One region of the Rhodoferax sp. WC2427 genome, then DNA from elsewhere that is predicted to be linked to it. Evidence: predicted binding sites of a transcription regulator. Region 1 holds the regulator's gene; each other region holds the start of a gene.

Region 1 (5,242 bases):
CGGGCGTGAGGATCCAGCCGGTCCAGCCCGCGTAGTTGCGCTTCCAGTGGGTGGCCAGTTGGGGAAAGAAGTCGCTGCCACCGTCGTCGGTCTGCGCGGCTTCGCGGCGACCGGCCACACCGGCCACCTCGATCCGTTCGCCGTAGGGCGGGTTCAGCAGCATCACGCCCGAGGGCGCGGGCGGCATGCGCTGCAAGGCATCGCCACCGCGGAACTCGACCACGCCCGTGACCCCGGCGCGCTCGGCATTGCGGGTGGCGAAATCGACCATCCGGAAAGCCACATCGCTGCCAAAAATGGGGGCCTGCGGCTCGTGCTCGGCCTCGGCGGCCTGGTCCTGGATGGCCGACCACACATGGGGCTGGAACGGCAGCAGCTTCTCGAAGCCAAAGCGGCGCAGGCTGCCCGGGGCGATGTTGCAGGCAATCTGCGCAGCCTCGATGGCGATGGTGCCGCTGCCGCAGCAGGGGTCGTAGAAGGGCGTGGTGCCGTCCCAGCCGCTGGCGGCAATCATGGCGGCGGCCAGGGTTTCCTTCAGCGGAGCATCGCCCTTGTCTTCACGCCAGCCGCGCTTGAACAGCGCGTCACCCGACGTGTCGATGTAGATGGTGGCGTGCTCGGTGGTCAGGTGCAGGTAGATGCGCGCGTCGGGCCACTGCACGTTCACATCGGGGCGCACGCCAGTCTTGAAGCGGAAACGGTCGGCCACCGCGTCTTTCACCTTCAGGGCGGCGAAGTTCAGCGAGGTCAGCGGGCTGTGTTGCGCGGTGACTTCGATCTTGAAGCTCTGCTTGGGCGTAAACCAGATCTCCCAGGCCACGTTGCTCGCGGCCTCGTACAGGTCTTGCTCGTTGCGGTAGGGCGTGCTGGACAGCTCGATCAGCACCCGCTGCGCCAGGCGGCTGTGCAAATTGAGCCGCATCGCATCGCGCCACGACGAGCGCACCAGCACCCCGCCCCGGTGCGAGCGCAAATCCTCGCCCTGCAGCCCGGTAATCGCGTGCACCTCTTCGGCCAGCAGCTCTTCCACGCCAGCGGCGCAGGGTAAAAATAATTGGAGTTGGTTCATGGAGTCGGTGCCAAAGTGGGGCGCGGAGCGGGTCCGCTGGGAGGCGTGGAGTATCCCATAGGGGCATCTTGGCCTGCCAGTCCCCCGGGCAGGACCCGCACACGCAGGGACTGGTCAGGAGTCCGCTACAGCGCCTTGCGCAGATTCGTCGGCGCGATCCGCAAGGCTTCGCGGTACTTGGCTACCGTGCGGCGGGCGCATTCGATGCCCTGCTCTTTCAGCATATCCGACAGTTGGCTGTCGCTGAGCGGCTTTTTCAGGTCTTCGGAGGCAACGAACTGCTTGATGAGCGCGCGCACCGCCGTGCTGGAGGCATTGCCGCCCGTCTCGGTGCCCAGGGATGAGCCGAAGAAGTATTTCAGCTCGAAGGTGCCGTAGGGCGTAGCCATGTACTTGGCCGTGGTGACGCGGCTGATGGTGGACTCGTGCAGGCCCAGTTCGTCGGCAATCTCGCGCAGCACCAAGGGGCGCATGGCCAGCGCGCCGTGGCTGAAGAAGCTTTTTTGCCGCTCCACGATGGCGTTACTGACCCGCAAGATGGTGTCGAAGCGCTGCTGGATGTTCTTGATGAACCAACGGGCTTCCTGCAAGCGCTGCTGCAGGGCGGCGTTGTTCGAAGAGTCCTTGCCGCCACCCTTGTGCTGGCGCAGGGCGTTGGCGTAGATGTCGTGCACGCGCAGGCGCGGCATGACCTCGGGGTTCAGCACCACCCGGAACTTGGCGTTGGCACCCCGCCCCACTTTGGCCACGATCACGTCGGGCACCACGATGTTGCGCTCCACATCCACAAAGCGGCGGCCAGGCTTGGGCTCCAGCCGGGCGATCAGCGCAATGGCCAGTTTGATGTCGGCATCGGTGGCGTGGCAGAGCTGGGCCAGGCGCTTCACGTCGCGCCGGGCCAGCAGGTCCATGGGCTGGCGGCAGATGCGCAGTGCGATCTTGCGCACCGGGTCGTTGCCCATGGTGGATTGCAACGCCTTGAGCTGCAACACCAGGCATTCGCCCAGATGGGTCGCACCCACGCCAGCGGGCTCCAGGCTTTGCAGCAGGCCCAAGGCGACGGTGAAGCGGTGCACCAGCTCTTCCTGGGCCTCCAGGTCGTCGCCCGCCAGGCCCTGGGCCAGGCTGGCCAGGTCGTCTTCGAGGTAGCCGTCGTCGTTCAGGGACTCGATCAGGAAGCGCAGCGCCGCCTGGTCTACCTCACCCAGGCGCAGCGCCAGTGCCTGGCGGTGCAAAAAGCTGGTCAGCGATTCCTGGTTGCGGGCCAGCTCGGTGGCATCGGCCTCGCCGTCTTCGCCCAGGTTGTTCTGGCGGGCGGGTGCGTCGCCGCCCCACTCGCTGTCGTCGGGCTTCATCTCGGAGGTGCCGTCGCCATCCCAGCTGGTGTCGTCCCCACCGGTCAGCGGCGACTCTGAGTCATTTGAGCCCTCGGTGCTGGTCTCGCTTGTGTATTCAGCTACAGAAGTAGGAGCAGATTCGGTTTCGCGGTCGCCTGCGCTCACGGGCGTGTCGGCCTGGGCCAGGCCAAACTCTTCGCGGGGTGCGTCGTCCAGGTTGCGTTCCAGAAACGGGTTGTCGTCCAGCATCTGGTCCACTTCCTGGCTCAGCTCCAGGGTGGAGAGCTGCAACAGGCGGATGGACTGCTGCAACTGGGGCGTGAGCGCCAGGTGCTGGGAAACGCGTAGGGAAAGGCCTTGCTTCATCGTGCAATCACATGCGGAAGTGCTCGCCGAGGTAGACCCGACGCACATCGGCGTTGTCCACGATCTCGGACGGCGTACCTTCGGCCAGCACATGGCCGTCGCTGATGATGTAGGCGTGGTCGCAAATACCCAGGGTCTCGCGCACGTTGTGGTCGGTGATCAGCACGCCGATGCCGCGCGACTTCAAGAAGCCGATGATGCGCTGGATCTCGATCACCGCAATCGGGTCGATACCGGCAAACGGCTCGTCGAGCAGGATGAAACGCGGCTGGGTGGCCAAGGCGCGGGCGATCTCCACCCGGCGGCGCTCGCCACCCGACAGGGCCAGGGCGCTGGACTGGCGCAGGTGTTCCACCCGCAGGTCTTCGAGCAAGGCGGTCAGGCGCTGTTCGATCGCCTCCTTGGTCAGCGATTTACCGTCCTCGCCATGCTGCAACTCCAGCACGGCACGCACGTTTTCTTCCACCGTGAGCTTGCGAAAAATCGAGGCCTCTTGCGGCAAATAGCTCAGGCCGAGGCGCGACCGACGGTGGATTGGCATGTGCTCGACCGGCTGGCCGTCGATGGAGATACTGCCGCCATCGGCCCGTACCAGGCCCACGATCATGTAGAACGAGGTGGTCTTGCCCGCGCCATTGGGGCCGAGCAGGCCCACCACTTCGCCTTTTTTGACCGCCAGGGTCACGTCCTTCACGACCTTGCGGCTGCCATAGGCCTTTTGCAAATGGCGGGCCTCCAGGCGACTGTCTACAACCTCTGCCACGGCCTTCACTTTTGCGCGCCCTCCAACGTGGTGCTGGGTCGCAGCGCGGGGCTGGCGGAGCCCGCTGGCGCAGAGGCCACCGGGGCCACCACCTTGGGAGTCAACATGGCGCGGACCCGACCGTTCTGGCCACCGGGGTTGTTCGCGGGCGTGCCGTTGTCCACCGTGAAGACATCGGTGGTGTTGTCGTAGACGATGACACCACCGGTCACTTCGTCATTGACCTTGCTGCCCAGCAGGCGGCGCATCACGGCGCGCTTGATGAAACGCACGTTGTCGAGCTTGCTGCTGTATTCGATGGTTTCGCCTTCGCCCTCGATGTATTCGTCGACGCCGTCGCGCTTTTGCTTGAAGTAGGCCAGCTTGCCGGGCTCGGCGGTGACCACGCCAAACTGGTTGCCCTCGGCGTCCTGGCGCACATCTACACGGGCTCCACGGATGACGATAGTCCCCTTGGTCATGACCACGCGCCCCGTAAACACGTTGGTTTGCTTCAGGTCGTCGTAGCGCATGGCATCGGACTCGACGTTCATGGGCTTGAGGCGGTCGGCTTTTTCAGCCCAGGCAGCGCTGCCCGCACAAGTGCACAGCAACAAGAGTAGGAAGGTGTGGTAGGCGTTTTTCATAGAGGCACGAATCTTGCAGATGATTGTACCGGTCGATTCGGGTAGCCCAGAAAAAAGCCCGCAAAAGCGGGCTCATAGGTGCGGTACGCGGGCGACCGGTCAGGTTTTTTGCTGCGACACCAGGTAATCCACCACCGTCAGGCCACGCTCCATCGACTGGGCTTGCGTGCCGTCGGTGTAGAAGCGTCCGGCCACACCCATGGCGGGCACACCGGCGACTTTGTAGGCCTCTTGCAGTTGCGCGGCCTTGCGCACCTTGGTGGCCACCGAGAACGAGTTGTAGGTTTCCACAAACTTGGCTTTGTCCAGGCCCTGCTTGGCGGCCCATTCGATCACCAGGTTGTCCTTGTCCAGCTTTTGGCGCTCGACATGGATGGCGTTGAACACCTTTTCGTGCACCGCCTCCAACTGGCCCATGGCCTCCAGCGTGTAGTACAGCTTCTGCGGCGGCACGAAACTGTCCTGGAACACCACCGGCACGCGGCGGAAAGCCACATTCTTGGGCAGCTTCTTGAGCCAGGCGGTCAGCGCGGGCTCAAAGGCAAAGCAATGCGGGCAGGCGTACCAGAAGAACTCGATCACCTCGACCTTGCCCGCCGGGGCTTCGGTGGGCACGGGTTTGTCCAGCACCAGGTAATCGGTGCCAGCCACAGGCGGCTTGCCCTGCGCGTGGGCGCTACCGACAGGGGACAGAACCAGGGCCGAGCCCGCCAGAACGCTGGCAGAGGTCAGGGAAAACTCACGACGTTTCATTGCTAATCACTCCTTGTGGGGGTCAGACGGGGCTGGGTTGAAAAAGTTCAGCCCGGATGCCCACGGTAAATACAACGCCGGACTACCGCTGTACGCGGACCAGGGTGGTGTCGCCACCGGCACTTTCCAGCTTGTCTTTGGCGCGCTCGGCATCTTCGCGCTTGGCAAAGGGGCCCATGCGCACGCGGTAGACGGTGCGGCCTGACTGCTCGCGCTCGGTAACCTTGGCTTCCATGCCCATCATGGCCAGCTTGGCGCGCTGGGCTTCGGCGTCTTCGGTGGTGCGGAAAGCCCCAGCCTGCACGAAATACTCGAACGGCTCGGCGGT
Region 2 (5,242 bases), 470 kb from region 1:
GTGTCAGCATCTTGCCACTCCTTCATGCGCATGCGTGCGAGGGCCTCTTCTTGCAACTTTTCATCGTGGTGTTGGATGCGCCAATGCATGCTCAAAATATAGCATTCTTGCCGATCTACAGCGGTTCCTCACGCCAGCAAAAACCGCCGCCCCATCGCCGCGCCCTCGTCCAGCACCTCCACCGTCTCGTCCTTCAAGTCGACCCCCGACAGCTGCCGTTTGCGGGATTCGCGCAGCAGCATGTGGAGCTTGTAGGCCGCGTCGAAGTACGACAGGCCTTCGGGCCGCACGTTGGAGATGCAGTTGCGGGCGGCATCGGTCAGGCCCACCTGCGGGGCCCAGGTGAGGTACAGGCCCATGCTGTCGGGCGCGCTCAGGCCGGGGCGCTCACCCACCAGCACCACCACGGCTTTGGCCCCCAGCAGGTGGCCTACCTCGTCGCCCACGGCGACGCGGCCCTGGGTGACGATGGTGGTGGGGGCCAGGGACCAGTCTTCCGGCTCCAGGCGCTGCAGCAGGGCGTGTATGAAGGGGGCGGCGTTCTGGGCAATGGCCAGGGCCGACAGGCCGTCCACCACCACCAGGGCCAGGTCGTAGGGGCACACGGGGTGGTACTGCCCGGCCAGCGTGTCGTGCGAGGCGGTATTCAGGCGGCGGCCCAGGTCGGGGCGCTGCAGGTAGGTGCTGCGGTCGGGGGCGGCGCTGGCCAGGGGCAGGGCCTCGGGGTGGCCGGGCAACACGGCGCCCAGGGCCTGCACCAGGCTGGCGGTGTCCAGGGGAAGGTGCACGGCATCGCGGGCCCGGGCGTGGTCGAGCTGGAAGTCGAGTTGCGGCGCGGTGGGCAGGCTGATGCCGCTGCGGCCCAGCGCGATGCGGGCGGCCGTCAGGCTGCGCAGGGCCTGCCAGGGGTTGGAAATCACGTTCATGGGGAGCTCCTTAGCCCATCGCCAACAGGGCGTGGGCAAATGGTTCGGGCAGGGCCGCGCCGAGCTGGGCCACACCGTCACCTTCAAAAATCTGCATGCGGTGCAGCCAGGCCTCGAACTCGGGCGCGGGGCGCAGGCCCAGCAGGCGGCGCACGTACAGCGCGTCGTGGAACGAGGTGGTCTGGTAGTTCAGCATGATGTCGTCCGAGCCGGGGATGCCCATCACAAAGTTGCAGCCCGCCGCGCCCAGCAGCGTGAGCAGCACGTCCATGTCGTTCTGGTCGGCCTCGGCGTGGTTGGTGTAGCAAACGTCGCAGCCCATGGGCAGGCCCAGCAGCTTGGCGCAGAAGTGGTCTTCCAGCCCGGCGCGGATGATCTGCTTGCCGTCAAACAGGTACTCGGGCCCGATGAAGCCGACCACGGTGTTGACCAGCAGCGGCTGAAAGGCGCGGGCCACGGCGTAGGCGCGCGCCTCGCAGGTCTGCTGGTCCATGCCATGGTGGGCGTTGGCCGACAGGGCGCTGCCCTGGCCGGTTTCAAAGTACATCACGTTGTCGCCCACGGTGCCGCGGTTGAGCGACAGGGCGGCGCTGCGCGCCTCGGCCAGCAGCGCCAAGTCAATGCCAAAGCTGCGGTTGGCCGCCTCGGTGCCTGCGATGGACTGGAACACCAGGTCCACTGGTGCGCCGCGCTCGATGGCCTGCAGGGTGTTGGTCACGTGGGTCAGCACGCAGCTTTGGGTGGGGATCTCGTAGCGCTGGATGATGGCGTCCAGCATGGTCACGATCTTGATGACCTGGGGCACGTTGTCGGTGGCGGGGTTGATGCCGATCACCGCGTCGCCGCTGCCGTACAGCAGGCCGTCGAGCACGCTGGCGGCGATGCCGCTGGTGTCGTCGGTAGGGTGATTCGGCTGCAGCCGGGTGGACAGGCGCTGCTCCAGGCCGATGGTGCTGCGAAACGCGGTGATGACGCGGCACTTTTTGGCCACCAGAATCAAGTCCTGGTTGCGCATGATCTTGCTCACCGCGGCGGCCATTTCGGGCGTGATGCCGGGGGCCACCACGGCCAGCGTGGCGCTGTCCACCGCGTCGCTCAGCAGCCAGTTGCGGAAGTCGCCCACGGTCAGGTGGCGGATGGGGGCGAAGGCGGCGGCATCATGGCTGTCGATGACCAGGCGGGTGACTTCGTCGCTCTCGTAGGGCACCACCTGCAGGCTCAAGAAGGTGGCCAGCGGCAGATCGGCCAAGGCCATTTGCGCCGCCACCCGCTCTTGCGCATTGCCCGCCGCCACGCCCGCGAGCACGTCGCCCGAGCGCAGGGGTGTGGCCTTGGCGAGCAGGTCACGGAGATCGCGGAACCGGTAGGTATGGACACCGACCGTATGGACAAACTGGGGCATGCGGACCTCGGCAGGTGGAACAGCTTTGGTGCACGCGGGCCGTGCACTTCAAAAGTCGTGCAACTTTGATGCCAATCGGTCCGATGTCTTTCACTACAAAATAAGGAGCTGCTTACGCTGATGAAATAAGCGCTAGAGGCCGATTTGGTGCTTAATTTTTATGTTGGGCCAGCAGCTTGCCCACCGCCGCCTTGGCGCAGCGCTGCACCGCCATCAGCATCTGGCTGTGCGGCGTGGCCACGCCCCAGCGCTGGCGCAGGTCGTGCTGGATCTGGCCCAGCAGGTGGGCGGCCATTTCGGCATCGGCCAGCGCCCGGTGGGCCTGGCCAGTGCGCGGCAGGCGGTGGTAGTCCACCAGGGTGCCCAGTTTGTGGTTCGGTGCCTGGGGGTACAGGCGGCGCGACAGCAGCAGGGTGCAGACGAAGGGCTGGGCGGCAGGCGCGTCGATGCGGGCCAGCTCGGCCTGCCAGAACTTGCGGTCAAACGCCGCGTTGTGTGCCACCAGCGGCAGGTCGCCCACAAAGCGGCTGGCCTCCAGCATGGCCTGGGCGGCACTGGGCGCGTTGGCCAGCATGGCGTTGGTGATGCCGGTGAGCTGGGTGATGAAGCTGGGGATGCGCACCCCGGCGTTCATCAGGCTCTGGAAGCGGTCGACCACCTGGCCGTGCTCCACGATGACGATGGCCACCTCGGTGGCGCGGTCGCCCTGGCCGGGGGAGATGCCGGTGGTTTCAAAGTCGATTACCGCCAAACGGGTCATGGCACATCTCCCGGCAGCAAGGCCCACAGCGGCACCGCCTGCACGCCGCCCTCCAGCGCGAACCGGTGCGCACCGGGGTAGACCACGTACAGCGCGTCCAGCTTCAAATCGCGCTGGGCGATGCGCATGGACGGCGTGACCTTGGGTGCGTCGGCGCGCTGGAACTCCACGCCAATGCGCTGGCTGCCTTTGAGCATCAGCAGGTCCAGCCGGGCACCGGCGTGGGTGGACCAGGTCCAGGCGCTGTCGGGCTTGGCGATGCGCAGCACCTGCTCCAGCGCAAAGCCGGTCCAGCTGGCGCCGCACAGCGGGTGCGCCAGCAGCTGCGCCAGGGTGTGCACGCCCAGCAGTGCGTGCAGCAGGCCGGAGTCGCGCAGGTACATCTTGGGCGCCTTCACCTGGCGCTTGCCCAGGTCTTCGAACCACGGCGGCAACTGGCGCACCATGAAGGTTTGCGTCAGGTGGTCCAGGTAGCGGCGCACTGTGGTTTCGCTGGTGCCCAGCGAGCGCGCCAGCGGGGCGGCGTTCCAGGTCTGGCCGTGGGTGTGGGCGGCCATCTGCCAAAAGCGCAGCATGGTGGGCGCGGGCACGTTCATGCCCAGCTGCGGCAGGTCGCTGTACAAAAACCGCTGCATGGCTGCCTCCCGCCAGGTGCTGCTGACGGCATCGTCAGGCTCCAGATACGCCTCGGGGAAGCCACCGCGCAGCCACAGGCGGTGCACGGCGTCTGTTTCTGCACCCACCTCGTTCAGGTTGAAGCCCGTCACCTCCAGCGTCACCGCCCGGCCCAGCAGCGACTCGCTCTGGTGCATGGCGCGGGGCGTGGCGCTGCCCAGCAGCAGGTACTGGCCCTTGCGCTGGATGTGCGTGGGCCGGTCGATCAGCACGCGCAGCACCTCGCACAGTGCGGGCATGTGCTGCACTTCGTCGATCACCACCAGGCCGTTCAATGGCGCCAGCGCGGCCATGGGTTCGGCCAGGCGGCGGCGCGCAGCTGCGCTCTCCAGGTCGAAGTAGTTGGGCGAGTCGGGGGCCACGAATTCGCGCGCCAGCGTGGTTTTGCCTACCTGCCGCGGCCCCACCAATTCCACGGCGCGGAAGGTTTGCAGCAGCTGGTGGAGGCGGTTTTGGAGGTCGGTGCGGGCGATCATGGAGGAGAGATTTTAGAGACAAACGGGTGGGAATTACGCTGCCTAGTAAAGGATATTCCAGCGCTTATTTTTTATCTGCACGTAAATGCCCCACGGCGTATGGGATTTTCAATAGGTATAGTTGGCAAAGCGGTATCTTGCAAGTGCTATTGTTTTCAGAGCTGCTTGCGCTGATTCCATAAGCGCAGGAGGTCTATTTGGCGTGTAAATGCATGCCAGCGCCCAGAGCGGCTACATTTTTCGCATGCCCGACATGACTTCTGCCGCCTCCCTCACCCCGCCCTCTGCCCCTGCCGATACCGGCTTCCACACCCGCGAGTGGCTGGCCCTGGCGGCCATCATGCTGGGGGTGTCGCTGGGCGCGCTGGATACGGCCATCGCCAACACCGCGCTGCCCGCCATCGCCACCGACCTGCACGCCCCGGCAGCCACCTCGATCTGGGTCATCAACGCCTACCAGCTGGCGGTGGTGGCCAGCATGCTGCCGTTTGCCGCACTGGGCGATCTGCTGGGGCCGCGGCGTATCTTCATCGGCGGGCTGGCGGGTTTTACCGTGGCATCGTTGCTGTGCACGTTTGCCAGCAGCCTGCCCGAGCTGGCGGGTGCCCGGGCGCTGCAAGGCATCGGCGCGGGGGCACTGATGAGCGTCAACATCGCGCTGATCCGCCAGCTGTACCCGCCCGAGCGGCTGGGCCGGGGCGTGGGGCTGAACGCGCTGGTGGTGGGCGTGGGCTTCACCATCGGCCCGGCGGTGGCCTCGCTGGTGCTGTCAGTGGCCACCTGGCCCTGGCTGTTTGCCATCAATGTGCCGCTGGGCCTGCTGGCGTTGGCCTTCGCAGTGCCTACGCTGCCCCGCAGCGCCCCGCGGGGCCACGGCTTTGACCGGGTGGCCGCGGTGCTCACAGCCATTACCTTTGCCGCGCTGATCCTGGCGCTGGGCTCGGCCGCGCAGCGCGAGGCCTGGCCGCTGGTCGCCGCGCCGCTAGCCGTCACCGGGGTAGCG
Region 3 (5,242 bases), 2.4 Mb from region 1:
GTCTGTTCCACGCCCTGGATTTCGATGTACTTGGTATTCAGCGAGCTCATGACTTCACCTCTTCAAAAGTAAATGCGGTAGCGAGTTTGATCAGCGCGTATTCCAGCAGCAGGCCGACGATGCCGATCACGAAGATGGCGATGATGATGTTCTTGACGTTCAGGTTGTTCCACTCGTCCCACACCCAGAAGCCGATGCCCACGCCGCCGGTCAGCATCTCGGCGGCCACGATCACCAGCCAGGCGGTGCCCACGGCCAGGCGCACGCCGGTCAGCATGTAGGGCAGCACGGCGGGGAACAGGATCTTGGTGACGATCTTCCATTCGGAGAGGTTCAGCACGCGGGCCACGTTCATGTAGTCCTGCGGCACGCGCTGTACGCCCACCGCGGTGTTGATGACCATGGGCCAGATCGAGCAGATGAAGATGGTCCAGATGGCCGCAGGGTTGGCACCCTTGAACACCATCAAACCAATCGGCAGCCAGGCCAGTGGCGACACCGGGCGCAGCAGGCTGATCAGCGGGTTGAACATGCGGCCCATGAACTCGAACCGGCCAATCGCAAAGCCCGCCGGAATGCCCACCAGCGCCGCCAGGCCAAAGCCCAGCGCCACCCGCTCTAGCGAGGCCAGCACGTTCCAGCCCACGCCCTGGTCGTTCGGGCCCTTGCGGTAGAACGGGTCGCTGAACAGCACCACGGCCTGCTGGAAGGTCTCGTATGGCGAGGGGATGTTGCTGGCGGTGGTGATGGACACAATCGCCCAGATGCCGATCAGCAGGCCAAGGCCCAGGATGGGCGGCACCACCTGGCGCCAGAAGCCGCGCCAGTCGAAAGGCATCTTGGGTGTGGCCATTTTTACGTCTTTCAGGGCGCTAGCGCTTGTTTCTTGGGCGGTAGCAGCTAGCATTTTGGGAGCGGATGGGCTGTCGGCGGCATCAAACGATGCATCGCGCGGGGAATGGAATACGGCACTGACCATGGTTTTCTCCTTCGTGGGGGAAAAGGGCTCCCGCCGGGTGGGCGGGAGAGGGCTGATTCAACGTGGCCTCAGGCGTGGACCTTGAAGCTGTCAGCGTACTTTTTAGGGTCCTTGCCGTCCCACACCACACCGTCCATCAGCTTGCTGCTGCGCATGTCGCTCTTGGGCACCGGCGTGTTGCTGGCGGCGGCGGCCTGCTTGTAGATGTCGATCTGGTTGATCTGTTTGGCCACGGCCAGGTAGTCGGGGTGGTCCTTGAGCAAGCCCCAGCGCTTGTGCTGGGTCAGGAACCACATGCCGTCGCTGAGGTAGGGGAAGTTGACCGCGCCTTCGTTGTAGAACTTCATGTAGTTCGGGTCGTCCCAGGTCTTGCCGAGGCCGTTCTGGTAGCGGCCCAGAATGCGCTGGTTGATGGCGTCCACGCTGGTGTTCACGTAGCTCTTGTCGGCGATGGTCTCGGCCATCTTGTTCTTGTTGGCCAGGCCGGCATCGATCCAGCGGCTGGCTTCCAGGATGGCGGCGGTGACGGCGCGGGCGGTGTTGGGGTTCTTCTTGACGAACTCGGCGGTGGTGCCCAGCACCTTTTCGGGGTGGTCCTTCCAGATGTCTTGCGTGGTGGCGGCGGTGATACCGATGCCGTCGATGATGGCGCGGTGGTTCCAGGGCTCGCCCACGCAGTAGCCGTCCATGTTGCCCACGCGCATGTTGGCCACCATTTGCGGTGGCGGCACGGTGATGACCTTGGCGTCAGACAGCGGGTTGATGCCGTTGGCGGCCATCCAGTAGTACAGCCACATGGCGTGGGTGCCGGTGGGGAAGGTCTGGGCAAAGGTGTATTCGCGCTTTTCGGCAGCCATCAGCTTGGCCAGGCCGGGGCCATCGACCGCGCCCTTGTCGGCCAGTTTTTTGGACAGGGTGATGGCCTGGCCGTTGTTGTTCAGGGTCATCAGCACGGCCATGTCTTTCTTGGGGCCGCTTTCACCCAGGTGCACGCCGTAGACCAGGCCGTACAGGGCGTGGGCAAAGTCGAGCTCGCCGTTGACCAGCTTGTCGCGCACGCTGGCCCAGCTGGATTCCTTGCTGGGGATGATCTTCACGCCGTATTTCTTGTCGATGCCCAGCACCGAGGCCATCACCACGCTGGCACAGTCGGTCAGGGGGATGAAGCCGATCTTGACTTCTTCTTTCTCCGGTTTGTCGGACCCGGCGGCGTATACCAGGGCGCGCAGGGCGGGGCTGACACCCACGGCACCCACGGCGGCGGTTTGCAGCACCGAGCGGCGGCTGAGTTTGGTCTTCAAAAGGTCGGTCATCTAGCGGCTCCCAAAATTGAAACTAAGTTGGTTCCAGAACGAAAAAAGGCGTCCTCACCGCGCAGCGCGCTGCAGGTTGCAGCCTCTAACGGGTGGGGACGCCTTTGTCCGAATACGTGGCGCTTCGCACCCGCCATTGGGTGCTCGCTGCCATGGGACCATCGGTGGTCTTGGTTTAGTTATGCAAGCACCGTGCCAGGGGTGATGGGCATTCAATTGCTATGTTGTTGATAGCTTCTCACGCTGATGGAATAAGCGCTGGCGGCCTATTTGGCTTGTAAGCAGAGGTTTCGCACTGTTCTTGTGCGGTGCACCATTTCAGCGGCTGGGCTTGGGCGCGGCCGGTGCGCGGATGAAGCCACCGTCTTGCGCCAGCAGCTGGCAAAAGGCGGCGTTGTCCATCGGCTTGGCCAGCAGGTAGCCCTGGAATTCGTCACAGCCCTGGCTGCGCAGCAGGTCGAACTGGGCCTGGTTTTCCACGCCCTCGGCGACCACGGTTTTGCGCAGGTTCTGGCACAGGCCGACCATGGCGCGGGCGATCATGGCCACGTCGTCGTCGGACTCGATGTCGGTGACCAGGGAGCGGTCGATCTTCACCGTGTCCAGCGGCAGGTGCCGCAGGTACGACAGGCTGGAATAGCCGGTGCCAAAGTCGTCCATCGCCACCCGAAAGCCCTGCGCCTTGAAGGCATTGAGCACGCTGATGGCGCGCGCGCTGTCGTCCAGGAACACGCCTTCGGTGATCTCCAGCTCGACCCGCTCGGGCGGCAGTCCGCTGTCGCGCACCAGGGCGGCCACGCGCAGCACCAGGTCGTCGGCCAGAAACAGCCGGGCCGACAGGTTGACGGCAATCACCAGGTGCGCGCCTTGTGGTCCGTGCCACAGTGCGGCATCGGCAAAGGCCTGGCGCAGGATGCGCTCGGTCAGCTCGCCAATCAGGCCGGTGTCTTCGGCAATCGGGATGAAGCGGTCAGGCCCCACGGTGCCGATTTGCACGCTGTGCCAGCGGGCCAGGGCCTCCACGCCGACGATGCGCCGGTGCTGGTCGACCTTGGGTTGGTAGGCCACGGTGAATTCGCTGTGCTCCAGCCCGGCGCGCATGGCCGTGGCCAGTGCCAGCCGCTCGTCGGCCACCTTGTTCAGCTCGGGGGTGAAGAACTGGAAGTTGTTGCGGCCCCGCTCCTTGGCGGCGTACATGGCCACATCCGCGTGCTTGAGCAGGCTCTGCGCGTCCTCGCCGTCTTGCGGGTACAGCGCCACGCCCATGCTGGCACCCACCTGGAACTCGCGCCCCAGCAGAATGACCGGCTGGTTGATCTCTTTGAGCACGCGCTGCAGGTGCGAGATAACACTGTGGGCGCGAAAGTGCTCGTTGAGCAGCAGCACAAACTCGTCGCCGCTGTGGCGCGACACGGTGTCGGTGGCGCGCACGCAGTTGCGCATGCGCTGGGCAATTTCGACCAGCAGCTGGTCGCCCGCGTCGTGGCCCAGGCTGTCGTTGATCAGCTTGAAGTGGTCCAGGTCGATGAACACCACGGCCAGAAAGTGGCCCATGCGCTCGGCGTGGGCAATGGCCGGGCCGATGCGGTCGCGCAGCAGGTTGCGGTTGGCCAGGCCGGTCAGGCTGTCGTAGTTGGCCTGGCGCTCCAGCTGTTCGCGCTGGCTGCGGCGCTCGGTGATGTCTTGCACCGTGCCTTCAAAGCAGATGAAGCCGCCCTGGGCATCGCGCACGCTGTGGGCGTTTTCCGAGATCCAGATGGTGCTGCCGTCGCGCCGGTAGACCTCGGACTCGAAGTTGCGCACCTCGCCGTGCGCCGCCATCAGCTTCTGGAAGCGCTCGCGCCGCTGCGGCTGCACGTACAGGCGGCGGTCGATGTCGGACAGGTCGGTGATCAATTCCTCGGCGGTAGGGTAGCCATAGAGCCGGGCCAGCGCCGGGTTGGCCGACAGGTAGCGGCCTTCTTGCGAGGTCTGGAAGATGCCGTCGCGCGCATGCTCAAAGATTTGCCGGTACCGGGCTTCGGCATGGGCCAGTGCCTCCAGGGTCACAAAGCCCTCGGTCACGTCTTCGATAAAGCCCTCCAGCACCTGCTGCTCGCCCTCGTCGATCACCATCACACCTTGCTCCTTGACGCGGCGGATGGCACCGCTGCGGGTCTGGATGGCGTAGTGCACGGTGAAGCGCTGCTCGGCGGCGGCGGCGGCCAGTATTTCGCCCCGCACCCGGATGCGGTCGTTCGGGTGGGTGACGCGCTCCCACGACACGGTCTGGTTGTCGATCAGCTCCAGCGCGTGGTAGCCGGTGAGCTTGTAGCAGCCCTGGCTGACGAAGCGCATGGTCCAGTGCACGTCGGGCAGGCAGCGGTAGGCCATGCCTTCCAGGTTGTTGACCAGGGTGTCGAGCACCTTGTGCAGGTTCATCGACCGCGCCAGCAGCGGGCTGGAATGGTGGGAGCGGGCAGCGGGAGTGAGAGCGGTTTCCACGGAGGAGGGCGGCAAGGGCAGTGTGGGACAGGAGGGGGAGGGCAAGAATGGGCATCTCCACCTTGGGTGCTGCATTCTTGCTATGGAATAAATAGCTGCTTGTGCAATCAGACAGGGCACAAGCCTGCTATTTTATTTTAAAACCGCATTGGGAACAAAATTGTGCACCGTTTGTGTGCGCCATCAAGATGGAGGGCACATTCAGCCCAGCAGGTCGGCCACGTCGAGGATGCGCTGGGCCACATCCACCAGTTTCAGGCTCTTGTCCATGGCGGCTTTGCGCAGGCGCTCGTAGGCCTCTTGCTCGGTCAGGCCCTGGCGCTGCATCAGCAGGCCCTTGGCGCGGTCGATCACCTTGCGGTTGAGCAGCTCGGTCTTGTGGCCGTCCAGCTCCTGGCGGGTGTCGGCCAGCTCCTGGCGCAGCGCCTGCTCGTGCTCGAAGCGGGCCATGGCCACGTCCAGAATG
Region 4 (5,242 bases), 2.0 Mb from region 1:
CGCCCAGGCGGCGCAACAGGGTGGCGCGGCCTTCCAGCCCGACCAGCGGGTTTTCCACGCCGACCTGGAAGGCATCGCCCAACTGGCGCGAGGTGAGGGACTGCAGGCCCAGCGCGTCGGCCTGGCAGGGCTGGGTGGGTTTGCTGGAAAACAGGCCTTTGGTGAAGGCGTTGAAGCTGGCCACGCCCAGGCCTTCGGAGCGGCTGAGCTTTTGGCCCGTGCGCGGGTCGGTGTAGCTCCAGTCGGGGCCCGCGCCTGCATCCAGCAGCACGCTGACGATGGCCAGGTCGATCTGCGCGCGGGCCCGTTTGGCCACCGAGACCTTGCCCAGCTCTTCGGTCATCTGGTCCACGCGCTTTACGCCGCCCGCCTCAAAATGCCGCCAGCGGCTGTGGTACGGGATCTGCAGGCTGGGGTAATTTGTGCGGGTGACCTCGGCCACCAGTTGCGCGGTGGGGGCCAGTGCGGCATCCACCACGGTGAAATACTGTGAATCGCCCGCACGGGCGCGCGCCAGCAGGCCCTGGGCCCGCGCACGGATGGTGTTTGTAGAGCGTAATAGGGCTCCAGCGCTTACTGCATCAGCGTGAGCAGCTATTAAAGTTGTAGTCATTCAGTCAATCCACGGCCCTTGGCCTTTTTGAGTTCTTCGGCATCCGGTACGGCACCGGGCGTGAAGTAGCCCGCGGCCATTTTCGCGTCCATTTCCACTTGGGCATCGGCGGGGATCATGTGCTCGGGGATATTCACCCGCTGCACCACCTCGATACCGGCGCGGGTGATGGCGTCGTATTTCATATTGCTCATCGACACCAGGCGGTGGATCTTGCGGATGCCCAGCCAGTTCAGCACGTCGGGCATGAGTTCCTGGAAGCGCATGTCCTGCACGCCCGCCACGCATTCGGTGCGGTTGAAATACTGGTCGGCGGTGTCGCCCCCCACCTGGCGCTTGCGGGCGTTGTAGACCAGAAATTTGGTGACTTCGCCCAGAGCCCGGCCTTCCTTGCGGAAGTAACTCACCAGGCCCACGCCGCCGCGCTGCGCGCCCTGGATGCATTCTTCGATGGCGTGCGTGAGGTAGGGGCGGCAGGTGCAGATGTCGGAGCCAAATACGTCCGAGCCGTTGCACTCGTCGTGCACGCGCGCCGTGAGCTCCACCTCGGGATTCGCCAGGTCGCGCGGGTTGCCGAAGATGTAGGCCGTCAGGCCGCCGATGGGCGGCAAAAACACTTCCAGGTCGCTGCGGGTCACCAGTTCGGGGTACATGCCGCCGGTTTCCTCGAACAGGATGCGGCGCAGTTCGGCCTCGGTGCAGCCAAAGCGCTTGGCCACTTCGGGCAGGTACCACACGGGTTCTACCGCCACCTTGGTGACCATGGCCGCGCCGCTGGCGGTGAGGAATTTGCCGTCGGCCTTCAGACGGCCCGACTGCAGCGCTTCGATGACTTCGGGCAGGATCACATGGGCCTGGGTGACGGCGATGGTAGGGCGGATGTCGTAGCCCTCGGCCAGTTCTGATGCAAACACGTCGGCTACCGTGGCGCCCCAGGGGTCCATGGCCACGATGCGGCCCGGCTCGCTCCATTGCGGGTAGGGGCCGATGATGTCGGTGGGCATGGTGTTGGTCAGGTCGGCCTTGTGCTGCGGCGACAGGCCGCCCGAGGCAACTGCAAGCGCGCGGTAAATGCTGTAACTGCCGCTGTGCGTGCCGATGACGTTGCGGTGGCTGCGTTTGGTGGTGGTGCCCACCACCGGGCCGCGTTCGGCGGCGGTAGCGGCCGCCCAGCGGATGGGCAGTGCGCCGTAGCCGCTGGCGTGCGAGGTGAGGCGGATGTGGCTGGTTTGCGCGGGAGCCATCGAGCCGGTGGCGGTGTCAGCGGGCATAAAGAGTCCTCAAATGGCGTATCGATTGACTTATCAAATAGCGTAACAATTTCGGTGCACGCTATGCATTTTGCATGCCGAACCGCTGCCAAACTGCCGCTTGCGGGGCGGGTGTCAAAAAACCTTCATTCAGCTGCCCTACATTGGCAAAAACGCAGCGGATATCCCGCAATGCACAGCCCGCACATGGGCAAAAAAGGCCACCTTGAAAACCAAATCCCTTATCCATTGTGCCCTTGCAGGCCTTGTCTCTGGCATGGCGCTGACAGCCTGCGGTGGCAGCGATGACGCGCCCGCTACCTGGCCGCCGGTGCCGACCTTGATCGGCCACCGGGGTGCGCCCGCATTGCGCCCGGAGCACACGATCGCCTCCTACACCCAGGCCATCGAAGACGGTGCCAACATCATCGAGCCCGATCTGGTCAGCACCAAGGACGGCGTGCTGGTGGCCCGCCACGAGAACGCGATTGCCATCCTGAACGCCGACGGCAGCGTGCGGGAGGCCACCACCGACATCGTGGACCGCCCCGAGTTCGCTTCCCGCAAGGCCACCAAAACCATTGACGGCACCGCGATCACCGGCTGGTTTACCGAAGACCTGACGCTGGCCGAACTGAAAACTCTGCGCGCCCGCGAGCGCATCCCGGCCATCCGCCCGGCCAACGTGGCCTACAACGGCCAGTTCCAGGTGCCCACCTTCCAGGAGGTGATTGACCTGGCCAAGGCCAAGTCGGCAGAAAAAGGCCGCACCATCGGCATCTACCCCGAAACCAAGCACCCCACCTACTTCAAGTCGATTGGTTTGCCGCTGGAGAAGCGCCTGGTGGACACCCTGGCGGCCAATGGCTGGAACTCGAAAGCCGCACCGGTGTTCATCCAGTCGTTCGAGGTGGCCAACCTGAAAGAAATCCGCACCTTGACCACGGCGCGCACCGTGCAACTGCTGTCGTCCAGCGGTCGCCCATATGACTTTGTGGCGGCTGGGGCCAGCGAGACCCGCAGCTATGCCGACCTGGTCACCCCCGCCGGGCTGAAGGAAGTGGCCAGCTACGCCAACGCCATCGGACCGAGCAAAGACATGGTGATTCCACTGGTCAGCGGCAACCTGGGTACGCCCACGGCGCTGGTCGCCAACGCCAAGGCGGCGGGTCTGGCGGTGCACATCTATACGCTGCGGCCTGAAAACAACTTTTTGCCCACCAGCCTGAAGAAGGCCCCGACGTCCGACCCGACGGTGCGCGGCGACAGCGTCACCGAAATCCAGACCTTTTTGCAGGCGGGCATCGACGGCTTCTTTACCGATGACTCCGCCGTTGGCAAGGAAGCGATCCGCACCTTTGTGAAGAAGTAACGGGAGCGGCGGGGCTGAAAGCCCCTGCCTTCAGCGTTTGCCGCCGAAGATGCCGCCGAGCACGCCGCGCAAGATTTCTTGCCCGACCTTGGTGCCCATGGTGCGTACCGCAGACTTCATCATGGTCTGGGCCAGGCCGTCGTGCTTGCCGCCGCGCGGGCCGGTGGTGCCGAACAGGATGTCGTTCAAACCACCCATCAGGCCGCCGCCCGCGGCCGCAGCGGGCGGTGCCATACCGGGCAGGCTGGGCGGCTGGACAGGCACCGAGGCATTGGCCGCAGTGGTTTCCGTGCGGCCCTTGAGCTTTTCATAGGCCGATTCGCGGTCTACCAGCTTTTCGTACACGCCAGCCACCAGCGAGGTCTGGATCAGCGCCTGGCGTTGCTCCGGCGTAATGGGGCCGAGCTGGCTGCCCGGCGGCAGCACGAACACGCGCTCGGTGATGCTGGGGCGGCCCTTGGCATCCAGCAGGCTTACCAGCGCCTCGCCCACGGCCAGCTCGGTGATGGCGGCTTCGATGTCCAGGCCCGGCTTTTGGCGCATGGTCTGCGCCGTGGCCTTGACGGCTTTCTGGTCGCGCGGGGTGAAGGCGCGCAGGGCGTGCTGCACGCGGTTGCCCAGCTGGGCCAGCACTGAATCGGGGATGTCCAGCGGGTTTTGCGTCACAAAGTACACGCCCACGCCTTTGGAGCGCACCAGGCGCACCACCAGCTCGATGCGTTCCACCAGGGCTTTGGGCGCTTCGTTAAACAGTAGATGTGCTTCGTCGAAAAAGAACACCAGTTTGGGCTGTTCGGGGTCACCGATTTCGGGCAGCTGCTCAAACAGCTCAGACAGCATCCACAGCAAAAAGGTCGCGTACAGTCGCGGCGAGTTCATCAGCTTGTCGGCGGTGAGGATGTTGACCACACCCTTGCCGTCCACGGTCTGCATGAAGTCGCTGATGTTGAGCATGGGCTCGCCAAAGAACTTGTCGCCGCCCTGTGACTCGATCTGCAGCAAGCCGCGCTGGATGGCGCCCACGCTGGCGGCGGACACATTGCCGTACTGGGTGGTGAATTCGCTGCTGTTGTCGCCCACGTACTGCAGCATGGCGCGCAGGTCTTTCAGGTCGAGCAGCAGCATGCCGTGGTCGTCGGCGATCTTGAACACCATGTTGAGCACCCCGCCCTGGGTGTCGTTCAGGTTCAGCATGCGGCCCAACAAAAGCGGGCCCATGTCAGACACGGTGGCGCGCACCGGGTGGCCTTGCTCGCCAAACACGTCCCACAGCGTGGCGGGGCAGGCTATGGGAGAGGGCTGGTCAATGCCGCGCTCTTTCAGGATGCTGGCGAGCTTGTCGCCAATACGGCCCGCCTGGCTGATGCCGGTCAGGTCGCCCTTCACATCGGCCATGAAGACCGGCACGCCGATTTTCGAAAAATTCTCGGCCAGGGTCTGCAAGGTGACGGTTTTGCCGGTGCCGGTAGCGCCGGTGATCAGGCCGTGGCGGTTCGCCAACGCAGGCAGCAGCTCGCAAAGGGCGGTGGCATTTTTGGCAATTAAGATGGGTTCGGCCATGGCGAGAGTCCTGACGGGTAGGGGTAAGTAAAATCTGGCCGTAGATTAAATCAATTGACAAGGAATTTTTGTGGCTGGTCACAGTAAATGGGCGAATATTCAGCACCGCAAGGGTCGCCAGGATGAGAAGCGGGGCAAGATCTGGACCCGCGTGATCCGCGAGATCATGGTGGCGGCACGCCTGGGCGGCGGTGACCTGAGCATCAATCCGCGCCTGCGCCTGGCCGTGGAAAAAGCCAAGGCCGCCAATCTGGCCGCCGAAACGGTCAAGCGCAACATCGAAAAAGCCACTGGTACGCTGGAAGGTGTGTCGTATGAAGAGATCCGCTACGAAGGCTACGGCATCGGCGGCGCGGCCATCATTGTGGACACCATGACCGACAACCGCGTGCGCACCGTGGCCGAGGTGCGCCACGCCTTCAGCAAATACGGTGGCAACATGGGCAC

Evidence for each region. The regulator sigma-54, encoded in region 1, starts transcription at its own class of promoters, with help from an activator protein. The targets are predictions, from matches to a motif close to TGGCANGNAANCTGCTTT.
Region 2: the regulator sigma-54 is predicted to act here: its motif matches at 2,385-2,402, upstream of AB3G31_RS00050 (ethanolamine ammonia-lyase subunit EutB).
Region 3: the regulator sigma-54 is predicted to act here: its motif matches at 2,473-2,490, upstream of AB3G31_RS08965 (CmpA/NrtA family ABC transporter substrate-binding protein).
Region 4: the regulator sigma-54 is predicted to act here: its motif matches at 1,947-1,964, upstream of AB3G31_RS10830 (GTP cyclohydrolase II).

Annotation. Positions count from the first base shown of each region.
Region 1 is NZ_CP162006.1:4,319,966-4,325,207, forward strand. It holds gene AB3G31_RS20120 (class I SAM-dependent RNA methyltransferase) at 1-1,069, opposite strand, end outside; gene AB3G31_RS20125 (RNA polymerase factor sigma-54) at 1,195-2,772, opposite strand; gene lptB (LPS export ABC transporter ATP-binding protein) at 2,780-3,535, opposite strand; gene lptA (lipopolysaccharide transport periplasmic protein LptA) at 3,541-4,161, opposite strand; gene AB3G31_RS20140 (thiol:disulfide interchange protein DsbA/DsbL) at 4,261-4,914, opposite strand; gene AB3G31_RS20145 (SPOR domain-containing protein) at 4,997-5,242, opposite strand, start outside.
Region 2 is NZ_CP162006.1:9,305-14,546, reverse strand. It holds gene AB3G31_RS00060 (hypothetical protein) at 1-10, opposite strand, end outside; gene eutC (ethanolamine ammonia-lyase subunit EutC) at 129-926, opposite strand; gene AB3G31_RS00050 (ethanolamine ammonia-lyase subunit EutB) at 937-2,328, opposite strand; gene AB3G31_RS00045 (PolC-type DNA polymerase III) at 2,480-3,088, opposite strand; gene AB3G31_RS00040 (ATP-binding protein) at 3,085-4,239, opposite strand; gene AB3G31_RS00035 (MFS transporter) at 4,580-5,242, shown strand, end outside.
Region 3 is NZ_CP162006.1:1,895,107-1,900,348, forward strand. It holds gene AB3G31_RS08955 (ABC transporter ATP-binding protein) at 1-50, opposite strand, end outside; gene ntrB (nitrate ABC transporter permease) at 47-979, opposite strand; gene AB3G31_RS08965 (CmpA/NrtA family ABC transporter substrate-binding protein) at 1,048-2,292, opposite strand; gene AB3G31_RS08970 (putative bifunctional diguanylate cyclase/phosphodiesterase) at 2,611-4,776, opposite strand; gene AB3G31_RS08975 (ANTAR domain-containing response regulator) at 4,978-5,242, opposite strand, start outside.
Region 4 is NZ_CP162006.1:2,280,444-2,285,685, forward strand. It holds gene AB3G31_RS10825 (URC4/urg3 family protein) at 1-613, opposite strand, end outside; gene AB3G31_RS10830 (GTP cyclohydrolase II) at 610-1,884, opposite strand; gene AB3G31_RS10835 (glycerophosphodiester phosphodiesterase) at 2,141-3,235, shown strand; gene AB3G31_RS10840 (helicase HerA-like C-terminal domain-containing protein) at 3,266-4,795, opposite strand; gene AB3G31_RS10845 (YebC/PmpR family DNA-binding transcriptional regulator) at 4,866-5,242, shown strand, end outside.